Sinorhizobium fredii NGR234: one gene and its partner. The protein of the gene in region 1 binds, or shares a complex with, the protein of each later gene. Links are inferred from orthologs where the notes say so. Each region holds a gene or a part of one and is shown in the gene's direction. Other genes may lie near its edges.

Region 1 (8,920 bases):
AGCCCGGAATCCGCTCGCTTGCGCAGATAGACGGCGTCCGACCGGTCAATGGCGACAAAGGCGGCGCCGAGGCGAAGCGGCTTTTCTTTCCTGGCGGCCTTGCGGGGAAATGTCTCGGGGTCGGCGACCGTGAGCGCGCGACAATTGCCGCGGAAGGGACAGAGGGCGCATGCGGGGCGTTTCGGCGCACAGATCGTCGCACCGAGGTCCATCATCGCCTGGGCGAAATCGCCCGGCCGATCGAGGGGCGTCAGTTCGGAGACGAGACGCCGCATTTCCGGCTTGGCGGCAGGCAGCGGCGTTTCGATGGCGTAAAGGCGGGAAATGACGCGCTCGACATTGCCGTCGAGGACCGCACTGTGGCGGTTGAAGGCGATCGCCGCAATCGCGGCGGCCGTATAGTCGCCGACGCCGGGAAGCGACTTCAAACCCTCTTCTCTATCCGGAAAGCGGCCGCCGTGCTCGCGCGCCACAACCTCGGCGCATTTCTTCAGGTTACGCGCCCGGGCATAGTAGCCGAGGCCGGCCCAGGCCTTCATCACCTCCTCGGTCTCGGCGGCGGCAAGGTCTTCCACTCTCGGCCAAAGCCTCAGGAACTTGTCGAAATACGCCTTGACCGCCTGCACCGTGGTCTGTTGCAGCATGACTTCGGAGAGCCAGACATGGTAGGGGTCTGCAACCGCGCCACGAGCCGCCATCGGGGGCGAGACGCGCCAGGGCAGGTCGCGGTGGTGGCGATCGTACCAGTCGAGCAGAAGGGGGGCGGCGTCGGCCGCCTTCAGGGTATCGAGCGTCATTTGCCGGGGAGTCCTTTTCCGGCCTATACTTGGCCGACGCCCGCCCGAGCTTCAAGGCTCGATCAAGGGGCAGGACCTATTAAATTCATCCGTTCTGCGTGGCGGATTTCGTGTCTGACTAGGAGGGAAGATGCAGGAAATGCCGAACATTTTCAAATCTTCCCGACGCGGTCAGGCGCGAAATCCGCCACGCCCTTCGGGTTCAGGTCCATGGGCCGCTGATCGAAAACAATGCTCGACAAGACCTCCGGGTCTTGCCTTGCGCTTGTTTTCTTCCATCCAATCCCATGGACCTGAACAGAACGGATGAATTTAATAGGTCCTGACCCTAAATTGCGAACAGAAAGTCTGTATCGGTGAGTGAAGCGAAATCCCGCAAGGGCGTTGTCCAGATCAGCGAGGTTGCGAACGGACTGATCGATCCGGTGCTCGCCAAGCGCGCCGGCATCAACACGATGCTGCTCGGCTCCTGGGACGAGATCGCCGGGACGGAATTCGCCGATTGCACGCGTCCGGAAAAGATCGCCTGGCCGCGCCGCGCCTCCGAGATCGGCGGCGATGGAGGCTACCAGCCGGGCGTGCTGACGGTCGCCTGTGAAGGGGCGAGGGCACTGTTCCTGACGCACGCCCAGGGTGAACTGATCCAACGCATCAACGGCTTCTTCGGCTTCCACGCGATCGGCCAGCTTCGTATCGTCCAGAAGCCCGTCGCGGCGCCACCCAAGCCCTACCGCCGACCGCGACCGCTGACCGGCGAACCGGCCCGCCGGCTCGACACGATGGTCGAAGGCATCGAGAGCGAGGCGCTGAGGTCGGCGCTGAAGCGGCTCGGCACGGCCGTCCTGTCCGAGCGCCGGAAGTAATTCACCATCAAGGGGTCACAATTCTTTGAATTCAGTTGAAGCGCCACCCCTTGTCGCCTTGCATTGAGCAAGTTATCGAAATCGCACTTTTATTTCCCCTCATAGAACACGGGTCCTGTCCATGTCCGCTTCCGTAACGAGCCTTCCGAAACGCCTGCTGAGCGGCGTCGCCATCGCCGCGCTCGCCCTGGTGCTTGCCGCCTGCAGCGAAGAGAAGAAGGAGGCGGCTTCCAAGGCGCCGGCCGAAACGTCGGCGAGTGCGGATGCGATGACCACCGCGTCCACGACCGCAACGCCGGCCGCCAGCCGGGCAAAGCCCGCCGGCACCGAAGTTGCGCAGGCCGCCGCTCCGGCCAAGGCCGAGCTGCCGCAGTCGGAAGGCAGCGTCGACGTGCAGAAGCTGATGGAGCCCGGCGCACTTCCGGAAATGGCGCTGGGCGAGGCCAATGCCCCGGTGACGATCGTCGAATACATGTCGATGACCTGCCCGCACTGCGCCAACTTCCACAACAAGACCTTCGATGCCATCAAGGCGAAATATATCGACAGCGGCAAGGTGCGCTTCATCGTCCGCGAATTCCCCTTCGATCCGCGCGCCGCGGCCGCCTTCATGCTGGCGCGCTGCGCCCCCGAGGGACAGTATTTCCCGATGGTTTCCATGCTGTTCAAGCAGCAGGAACAGTGGGCCGCCGCGGAAAACGGCCGCGATGCACTGCTGCAAATGTCGAAACTCGCCGGTTTTACACAGGAGAGCTTCGAGGCCTGCTTGACGAACCAAAAACTTCTGGATGATGTGAACGCAGTCATGCAGCGCGGCGCCAAGGAGTTCGGAGTGAAATCGACGCCGACCTTTTTCGTGAATGGCGAGCATTATTCGGGGGACATGTCGGTTGACGTACTGTCGGCCCTCATCGACAGCAAGCTCTGATCCTTCGCTTTTCCTGACAACGGGCGACGGCGGCAGCCGTGCGCCCGTTTTTTGTGTTCGGTGCTTTCAGCAGGTGAGGCCGACGCATGCCTCACGCTGACGTCCCGCCGAAAGCTCGCGCCAATGCCCGCCGCATGCGAAGCGCCATGACGGATGCGGAGCTCAAGCTCTGGAGCGAGTTGCGCGCGCACCGACTGTTGGGCCTAGCTTTCCGGCGGCAGGTTCCGGTAGCCGGCTACATCGTCGATTTTGCCTGCGCCGAGCATCGCCTGATCATTGAGGTTGATGGTTCACAGCATGCGAGCACGGGGAATGCCGATTACGATAGGCAGCGCACCCAGCATTTCGAATCGCATGGCTGGACGGTCTTGCGCTTCTGGAATGATGATGTTTTGAGCGACATCGACAATGTCTGCGAACACATTGTGCGTGTGATCGGGAAGGGGGCGTTTAAGTGAGGGGCTCGCGGTTTACCCCCCTCTGCCCTGCCGGGCATCTCCCCCACAAGGGGGGAGATCGGCAAGTGGCGATGTCCTGCTCAACCAAATACCTTTCGCTTAGACCTGTCACTCTGGTCGTTTCGGCATCTGCGACCTTGATGTCGTGGAAAGCCATGCGTCTTGCCGATCTCCCCCCCTGTGGGGGAGATGCCCGGCAGGGCAGAGGGGGGTATTGCGCCCCATGAAGTTCAACAAGCTTCGCCTGCTCGGCTTCAAGTCCTTCGTCGAACCGACCGAATTCATCATCGAACGGGGCTTGACCGGCGTCGTCGGTCCGAACGGTTGCGGCAAGTCGAACCTCGTCGAGGCGCTGCGTTGGGTGATGGGGGAGAATTCCTACAAGAACATGCGCGCCTCCGGCATGGACGACGTGATCTTTTCCGGGTCGGGCAACCGGCCGGCGCGCAATACCGCCGAGGTCGGACTCTATCTCGACAACAGCGACCGCACCGCGCCTGCCGCCTTCAACGACAGCGACGAGATCCAGGTGACGCGGCGCATCGAGCGCGAGCAGGGTTCGGTGTACCGGATCAACGGCAAGGAGGCGCGGGCAAAGGACGTCCAGCTGCTCTTCGCCGACGCCTCGACGGGCGCCCGTTCGCCGTCGATGGTCGGGCAGGGCCGGATCGGCGAGCTTATCGCCGCCAAGCCCCAGGCCCGCCGGCAATTGCTCGAAGAGGCGGCCGGCATTTCCGGCCTGCACTCGCGCCGTCATGAGGCCGAACTGCGCCTCAAGGCGGCGGAGACGAACCTGGAGCGTCTGGACGACGTCACATCGCAGCTCGAAAGCCAGATCGAGAGCCTGAAACGCCAGTCGCGCCAGGCGAACCGCTTCAAGATGCTGTCGGCGGAGATCCGCCGGCACGAGGCGATCCTGCTGCACATCCGCTGGGTGCAGGCCAAGGAGGCGGAGTCCGAGGCCGCCAGCCAGCTGAACCAGATCACCGCACTCGTCGCCGAAAAGGCGCAGGCGCAGATGGAGGCGGCCAAGCATCAGGCAATCGCCAGCCTCAAACTGCCGGAACTGCGTGAGAACGAGGCAAAGCTGGCGGCGGCGCTGCAGCGCCTGCAGATCGCCCGGGCGCAGCTCGAGGAAGATGCCGGGCGCATCCTGCGGCGTCGCGACGAATTGCAGCGGCGGCTATCGCAGCTTGCCGAGGACATCGCCCGCGAGGAACGGCTCGTCGCCGACAATTCCGGCATTCTCTCCCGCCTCGATGAGGAGGAAGAAGAACTCAAGGAGGTGCTTGCCGAAGCCGACGACCGCGCCGCGGAGGCGCGCGAAAAGCTCGTGGAAGCCGGCGAAAAACTTTCCGACAGTGAGGCGGATCTGGCGCGGTTGACCGCCGAACGCGCCGAGGCGCAGGCGGCCCGCAACCAGCTCGACAGGACGCTGCGCGATCTTTCCGAGCGGCAGGCCCGACTTGCCCGCCAGCTTTCCGATCAGGCGCGCGACCTCGAAGCGCTCGACCGCCAGATGGCGGCGCTGCCGGACCCGCACGAGAAACAGGAACAGGTCGAGGCAGCGGAAGCGGCGCTGGAGGAGGCCGAGGCGGTCGTCGTCGCCGTCGAGGAGAGCCTTGCCGAGGCGCGCGCCGAAGAAGCGGCCACCCGACCGCCCGTCGATCAGGCGCGGGCGCTGCTGAACGGTATCGAGACCGAGGCCCGGACGATCCGCCGGATGCTTGAAGCTTCCGGCGCCAGCGACTATCCGGCCGTCGTCGAGGACATGCAGGTCGAGCGCGGCTTCGAGACGGCGCTCGGCGCCGCATTAGGCGACGACCTCGATTCGCCGCTGGAACAGGCGGCAGCCTCGCACTGGCGCATGCCCGGCGACGATGCGGACGACCCCGCCTTGCCCAGAGGTGCCTTGCCGCTGAGCGATTACGTCAGCGCCCCGGAGGCGCTCGGCCGCACCCTTCGTCAGATCGGCATCGTCGAGAGTGAAACGGAGGCCGAACGGCTGCTGCCGCTCCTGAAGTCCGGCCAGCGGCTGGTGACGAAGGAAGGCGCGGTCTGGCGTTGGGATGGCCACGTCACCGGATCTGAGGCGCCGAGCGCTGCCGCCCTCCGGCTGGCCCAGAAGAACCGCCTTTCCGAGCTCGAGGCTGAGGCCGAGGATGCCGCTGGGGCCCTGCGCCAGGCGGAGGCGGATCTCGCCGCCGCCGGCGCCCGCATCCGCGCCGAGGACGAGCGTCTGCGCCTGTCGCGCGATGCCCAGCGGATGATCACCCGGCAGCTTGCCGAGGCGCGCGACGCGCTTGCCGCGGCCGAACGCGCCTCCGGCGATCTTGCCCGCCGGCGCGCCGTGCTCGCCGAGACGAAGCTTCAGCTCGAAGGCCAGGTCGAAGAGGCGGCCGAGCAGATCGAGGCGGCGAACGACGCGCTGGCCGAGGCGCCCGACCTTGCGGAACTGGAGTTGCGGCTGCGCGCCCGGACGGCGGACGTTGCGGCGGACCGTGCCGCGGTTGCCGAAGCGCGGGCGACGCATGACGGTCTTGCCCGCGAAACCGAGGCGCGTCTGCGCCGGCTTTCCGCGATCGCAGGCGAGCGCGAGACCTGGAGGGCGCGCGCGTCGAGCGCCGAAGAGCACATCGCGACGCTGCGCGACCGCGAGGCGGAGGCGCGCGAGGAGGTCGAGGAACTTATCGACGCGCCCGATGAGTTTGAGGACAAGCGCCGCGCCCTGATGAACGAGTTGCAGAAGGCGGAGACGGCGCGTCGACAGGCGGCCGACATCCTCGCCGAGGCGGAGACCCGCCAGCGTGAAGCCGATCGCCTCGCCGCGACGGCGCTTTCGGAGCTTGCCGAAGCGCGCGAAAAGCGCGGCCGGGCCGAAGAGCGTCTGGTCTCGGCCCGCGAGCGGCGCGTCGAGATCGAGGCGCGCATTTTGGAGGCGCTTTCCTGCCCGCCGCATGAGGCGATGCGCCTGACCGGACTGGCCGCCGACGCGGCATTGCCTGACATGCGCGCCATCGAGCGGGAGCTCGAGCGTCTGAAGATCGAGCGGGAGCGTCTCGGCGCCGTCAACCTGCGCGCCGACGAGGAGCAAAAGGAGCTCTCCGAACGGCTCGCAGCCCTCCTCAAGGAGCGCGACGATGTCATCGAGGCGATCCGCAAGCTGAGAAGCGCCATCCAGAACCTCAATCGCGAGGGTCGCGAACGGCTGATCGCCGCCTTCGACGTGGTCAATGTGCAGTTCCAGCGGCTCTTCACCCATCTCTTCGGCGGCGGCACGGCGGAGCTGCAATTGATCGAGAGTGACGATCCGCTGGAAGCCGGCCTCGAAATCCTTGCCCGTCCGCCGGGCAAGAAGCCGCAGACCATGACGCTTCTGTCCGGCGGCGAGCAGGCGTTGACGGCAATGGCGCTGATCTTCGCGGTTTTCCTCACCAATCCGGCGCCGATCTGCGTGCTCGACGAGGTTGATGCACCGCTCGACGACCACAATGTCGAACGCTATTGCAACCTGATGGATGAAATGGCGGCCTCCACCGAGACCCGCTTCATCATCATCACCCATAACCCGATCACCATGGCCCGCATGAACCGCCTGTTCGGCGTCACGATGGCCGAGCAGGGCGTCTCCCAGCTCGTCTCCGTCGACCTGCAGACGGCCGAGCGAATGCGCGAAGCGGTCTGAACCAGCCACGATCACTCGGCAATTCGGCAATGCGACCACGCACCGCTGCATTTTTGATGCACCGCAGCAAAAATCTTCGCCGAGTGCATTTTCAGCCTGAAACATATACTGTAGATCGTCATCGAAACTGTTTCGGGGTGGAGAACAGGCATGACGAAATGGGTATACACCTTCGGTGGAGGCAAGGCCGAAGGGAGTGCGGGGGATCGCAACAGGCTCGGAGGCAAGGGTGCGAACCTTGCCGAAATGTGCAATCTCGGCCTGCCGGTGCCCCCCGGCCTGACGATCGTCACCGATGCCTGCAACAGCTATTTCGACAATGAACTGACGATGCCCGAGGGCCTGCGCGAGCAGGTGCGCGAGGGCATTGCCCGGATGGAAGAGATCACCGGCCGCGCTTTCGGCGATACCTCCCATCCGCTGCTTCTCTCCGTCCGTTCCGGCGCCCGCGCCTCTATGCCCGGCATGATGGACACCGTGCTCAATCTCGGCCTCAACGACCAGTCGGTGCACGCGCTCGGGCATGATGCCGGCGACGCGCGGTTTGCCTGGGACAGCTACCGGCGCTTCATCCAGATGTATGGCGACGTCGTGCTGGGCGTCGATCACGAAATCTTCGAGGAGATCCTCGAGGAAGAGAAGGCGCGGCTCGGCCACGAGCAGGACCCGGAGCTTTCGGCCGTCGAGTGGCAGCACGTCATCTCGCGCTACAAGGAAGCGATCGAGGAGGTGCTCGGTGAACCCTTTCCGCAGGATCCGGAGGTCCAGCTCTGGGGGGCGATCGGCGCGGTCTTCTCGAGCTGGATGAACCCGCGCGCCATCACCTACCGCCATCTCCATGGCATTCCGGCCGCCTGGGGCACGGCGGTCAATGTCCAGGCGATGGTGTTCGGCAATCTCGGCAATTCGTCTGCAACCGGCGTCGCCTTCACGCGCAACCCGTCGACCGGCGCCAAGGAGCTCTACGGCGAATTCCTGGTCAATGCGCAAGGGGAGGACGTCGTCGCCGGCATCCGCACGCCGCAGAACATCACCGAGGCCGCCCGTATCGCCTCCGGCTCGGACAAGCCCTCGCTGGAAAAGCTGATGCCGGAGGGCTTCGCCGAGTTCGAGACGATTTGTCAGACGCTCGAGCGCCACTACCGCGACATGCAGGACCTCGAATTCACGATCGAGCGCGGCACGCTCTGGATGCTGCAGACCCGCTCCGGCAAGCGCACCGCCAAGGCCGCGCTGAAGATCGCCGTAGACATGGCCGAGGAAGGGTTGATTTCGAAGGAAGAGGCGGTGGCGCGCATCGACCCCGCATCGCTCGACCAGCTCCTCCATCCGACCATCGATCCGCATGCCCGCCGTGACATCATCGGCTCGGGGCTACCGGCCTCGCCGGGGGCGGCGACGGGCGAGATGGTCTTTACTTCCGAGGAAGCGGTGCAGGCCGTCAAGGAAGGCCGCAAGGTCATCCTGGTTCGCGTCGAGACGAGCCCGGAGGATATCCACGGCATGCATGCCGCCGAGGGAATCCTGACGACGCGCGGCGGCATGACGAGCCACGCCGCCGTCGTCGCCCGCGGCATGGGCACGCCCTGCGTCTCCGGCGCCGGCAACATCCGCGTCGATCAGCGCGCCGAACTGCTGATCACTGCGAGCGTCACCTTGAAGAAGGGCGACGTGATCACCATCGACGGATCATCCGGGCAAGTGCTGAAGGGCGAGATCGCCATGCTGCAGCCGGAGCTTTCGGGCGATTTCGGCAAGATCATGCAATGGGCCGATCAGAGTCGCCGGATGACGGTGCGCACCAATGCCGAGACGCCCGCCGATGCGCGTGCCGCCCGCTCCTTCGGGGCCGAGGGCATCGGGCTCTGCCGCACCGAACACATGTTCTTCGAGGACGACCGCATCAATGTGATGCGCGAGATGATCCTCGCCGAGGACGAGGAGGGCCGCCGCGCCGCCCTTGCGAAGCTCCTGCCGATGCAGCGCTCCGACTTCGTCGAGCTCTTTTCGATCATGCACGGCCTGCCGGTGACGATCCGCCTTCTCGATCCGCCACTGCACGAGTTCCTGCCGAAGACCGACGAGGAAATCGCCGAGGTCGCCGGCGTCCTTTCGCTCGATCCCGCCCATCTGCGCCAGCGCGTCGATGCGCTGCACGAGTTCAATCCGATGCTCGGCCATCGCGGCTG
Region 2 (2,985 bases), 800 kb from region 1 along the record:
GCAACATCGGTGAGAAAGAACAGATCTGTGATCTCGTCGCGGCCCTGCGCGACAGCGTCGATAATCCGAAAGCGCCGATCCTGATCGATCAGGAGGGCGGCCGCGTCCAGCGCATTCGCCCGCCGCTCGCGCAACAATATCCGAGCGGTGCGGCGATCGGCGAGATTTACCGTCGCGACGTTGAGATGGGGCTGCGTGCCGCATGGCTGCTTGGGCGCCTCCACGCGTTCGATCTCATGCGCTTCGGCATCACGGTGGATTGCCTGCCGGTGCTCGACGTGCCGGTCCCCGGCAGCCATGACGTCATCGGCAACCGGGCCTATGGACACGATCCGGCGACCGTGACGGCGATCGGCCGTGCGGTCGGCGAGGGCCTGAAAGCGGGCGGCATGCTGCCGGTGATGAAGCACATGCCGGGTCACGGCCGCACTTTCGTCGATTCGCATCACAACTTGCCGGTGGTCGACGCATCGCTGGAAGAGCTGAAGCGCGTCGACTTCCAGCCTTTTGCCGCCATGAAGGACGAGGCGATGGCCATGTCGGCCCACATGGTCTTCACGGCGATCGATCCGGACAATCCGGCGACGACATCTGCAAGGCTCGTGCGGGAGATCGTCCGCGACTATATCGGCTTTGACGGCTTGCTGATGTCCGACGATGTTTCCATGAACGCACTTGCAGGAGATATGACCACCCGCGCCCGTGCGATTATCGGGGCAGGGCTTGATCTCGTCTTGCATTGTCACGGGATTATGGAAGAAATGAAGGCCGTCGCCGATGTCGTGCCGGTTCTTTCGCGCGATCGGTTGCGCAGGGCGAAAGCGGCCGAGGCGGCCTTCCGGCAGCCGGATGGTTCGGATGAAGACACAATGCGAGCGGAGTTCAATGCGATGTTCGCGCTCGCCTAGGGCATCCCGCTTTCAGATAAGATTACTGAAAGCGGAAAAGGTGCTCTAGATGCAAACTGCTGGAACGTCCTAAGCGCATTCATATGAACGCGCGGCGCTCTGAGGAAGAAGGCGGCGCCGGCCGCGTTACGGGGGCATGGTAGCGATGGGTTCTGACGAAAGGCAGGGACAGCCTGTGGCAAAGGCGCCGATGGAGCCTTTGTGGCAGGATGAATCCGCCGGTCGCGGCCTGCACGAGGAAGAGCTCGTCGTCGACATCGGCGGCTTCGAGGGTCCGCTCGATCTGCTCCTCCATCTCGCCCGCAGCCAGCGAGTCGATCTTTCGCGCATCTCGGTTCTCGCGCTTGCCGAGCAATACATCGCCTTCATCGAACGCGCTCGCTCCATCCGCATAGAACTCGCCGCCGATTACCTCGTCATGGCGGCGTGGCTTGCCTATCTGAAATCGCGCCTGCTGATCCCCCAGCCGTCGAAGGACGAGGGCCCCTCAGGCGATGAGATGGCTTCCGCCCTCGCATTCCGGCTAAAGCGCCTCGAGGCGATGCGCGACGCCGCGACGCGGCTGGTCAACCGCAGCAGGCTGGGTCGCGACGTCTTCGCGCGTGGCGCACCGGAGCATCTCGTATCGGAGAGAAAGTCCGACTACGACGCTTCGCTTTACGACCTGCTGACGGCCTACGCCACGCTCCGGCAGCGCCAGGCGATAACTCAGGTGACGATCGAGAAGCGCCACGTCTGGTCGCTTTCGGACGCGCGCCTGATCCTGGCGAGAATGGTCGGGAGCCTCGACGACTGGACGGCGCTCGACCATTTCCTCATCCGCTACATGACGAGCCCCAAGGAGCGCGCAACCGCCCTCGCGAGTTCGTTTGCCGCGTCGCTCGAACTGGTGCGGGAGGGGAGGCTGGAAATCCGCCAGGAAAGCGCTTTCGCGCCGATCTACTTGCGGCGCGGACCGAAACCGATCGATGCCGCGAGCTTGGCGGAAATGGAGGCGGCGCGTGGCTGAGGCGCAAAAATACCTGCCCGGGATACCCGTCGATGAGGACGAGTTCGAGGAGGTTCTCATCGATCGGCGGCTCGAGGAGGAGGCGGAGCGGATTGCCGAAGCACTGGTCTTCGCATCGGCGCAGCCGATCTCAGAGGCCTATATCGCCAGCCGGATTCCGCGTGGGATCGATGTCGGAAGGGTCATGTCGCGGCTGAAAGCTTCCTATGCGAGCCGCGGCGTCAATCTCGTGCAGGTCGCCGACCATTGGGCGTTCCGTACCGCGGCCGATCTTTCCTTCGTGGTTGAAACGGATGAGCAGGAAGTCAAGAAGCTCTCCCGCGCCGCTCTCGAAGTGCTGGCGATCATTGCCTATCACCAGCCGGTCACCCGAGCGGAGATTGAGGATATTCGCGGCGTACAGACTTCAAAGGGTACGCTCGATGTTCTGATGGAGGCGGGTTGGGTGCGTTTTCGCGGCCGCAGGCGCACGCCGGGGCGGCCGGTGACTTTCGGCACGACGCGGGATTTCCTCGACCATTTCGGGCTGGAGGAAATCCGCGATCTTCCCGGCATCGAGGAATTGAAAGGTGCCGGTCTGCTGTCCGGCCGCGTTCCCTCCAACCTGCATATCCCGGTGCCCGCCGGCGAGGACGAGCTTTCCGACAACGAGGATCCCATCACCCAGATGGACCTCGAGGAACTGGGCCTCTTGACTCCGAAGCCTGAAGGAGACGATTAAAAATCCTGAGTGGGCGTATCGGCTTTAAAGCCGCTATGCCCGCCGAAAGCCTTCGGTTCAAGGAATGCAGATATGGTTTCAGACACGCTCAACGGCGCCGTTCAGACGACGCGACGGCCCGGCGTGTCGTTTGCGGCAAGCCTCGCATTCGAAAACATCAGCCACCGCTACCATTCCAAGGAGACGATCAGGAACGTCTCGCTGAGTGCCGAAGCCGGCGAAGTGTTGTGTCTGCTCGGCCCCTCGGGCTCGGGCAAAACAACCTTGTTGCGGATTGCGGCCGGTATCGAGATGCAGACCGGCGGCCGGCTTCTGCTGAATGGCCAGGAAATATCGGGTCCGTCCGT

What was found. The genes of interacting proteins can lie anywhere in the genome.
Region 2: the proteins of NGR_RS14150 (region 1) and NGR_RS18095 are in contact, whole or in part, in a crystal structure (PDB 3ZGX), measured with the Bacillus subtilis proteins. The link is inferred for Sinorhizobium fredii NGR234 from one-to-one orthologs.

Annotation. Positions count from the first base shown.
Region 1 is NC_012587.1:611,296-620,215, forward strand. The notes cover bases 2,909-6,931. They hold NGR_RS14150 (chromosome segregation SMC family protein), read left to right. Parts: upstream 2,909-3,269; coding sequence 3,270-6,731; downstream 6,732-6,931. Other genes in these bases: NGR_RS14145 (endonuclease domain-containing protein), read left to right, coding at 2,909-3,046; ppdK (pyruvate, phosphate dikinase), read left to right, coding at 6,882-6,931. Outside these bases: mutY (A/G-specific adenine glycosylase), read right to left, coding at 1-797; NGR_RS14135 (DUF721 domain-containing protein), read left to right, coding at 1,154-1,660; NGR_RS14140 (DsbA family protein), read left to right, coding at 1,782-2,588; more of NGR_RS14145, read left to right, coding at 2,675-2,908; more of ppdK, read left to right, coding at 6,932-8,920. UniProt on the Bacillus subtilis protein: Required for chromosome condensation and partitioning.
Region 2 is NC_012587.1:1,412,112-1,415,096, forward strand. It holds NGR_RS18095 (segregation and condensation protein A), read left to right. Parts: upstream 1-1,053; coding sequence 1,054-1,917; downstream 1,918-2,985. Other genes in the region: nagZ (beta-N-acetylhexosaminidase), read left to right, coding at 1-908; scpB (SMC-Scp complex subunit ScpB), read left to right, coding at 1,910-2,638; NGR_RS18105 (ABC transporter ATP-binding protein), read left to right, coding at 2,711-2,985. UniProt on the Bacillus subtilis protein: Participates in chromosomal partition during cell division. May act via the formation of a condensin-like complex containing Smc and ScpB that pull DNA away from mid-cell into both cell halves.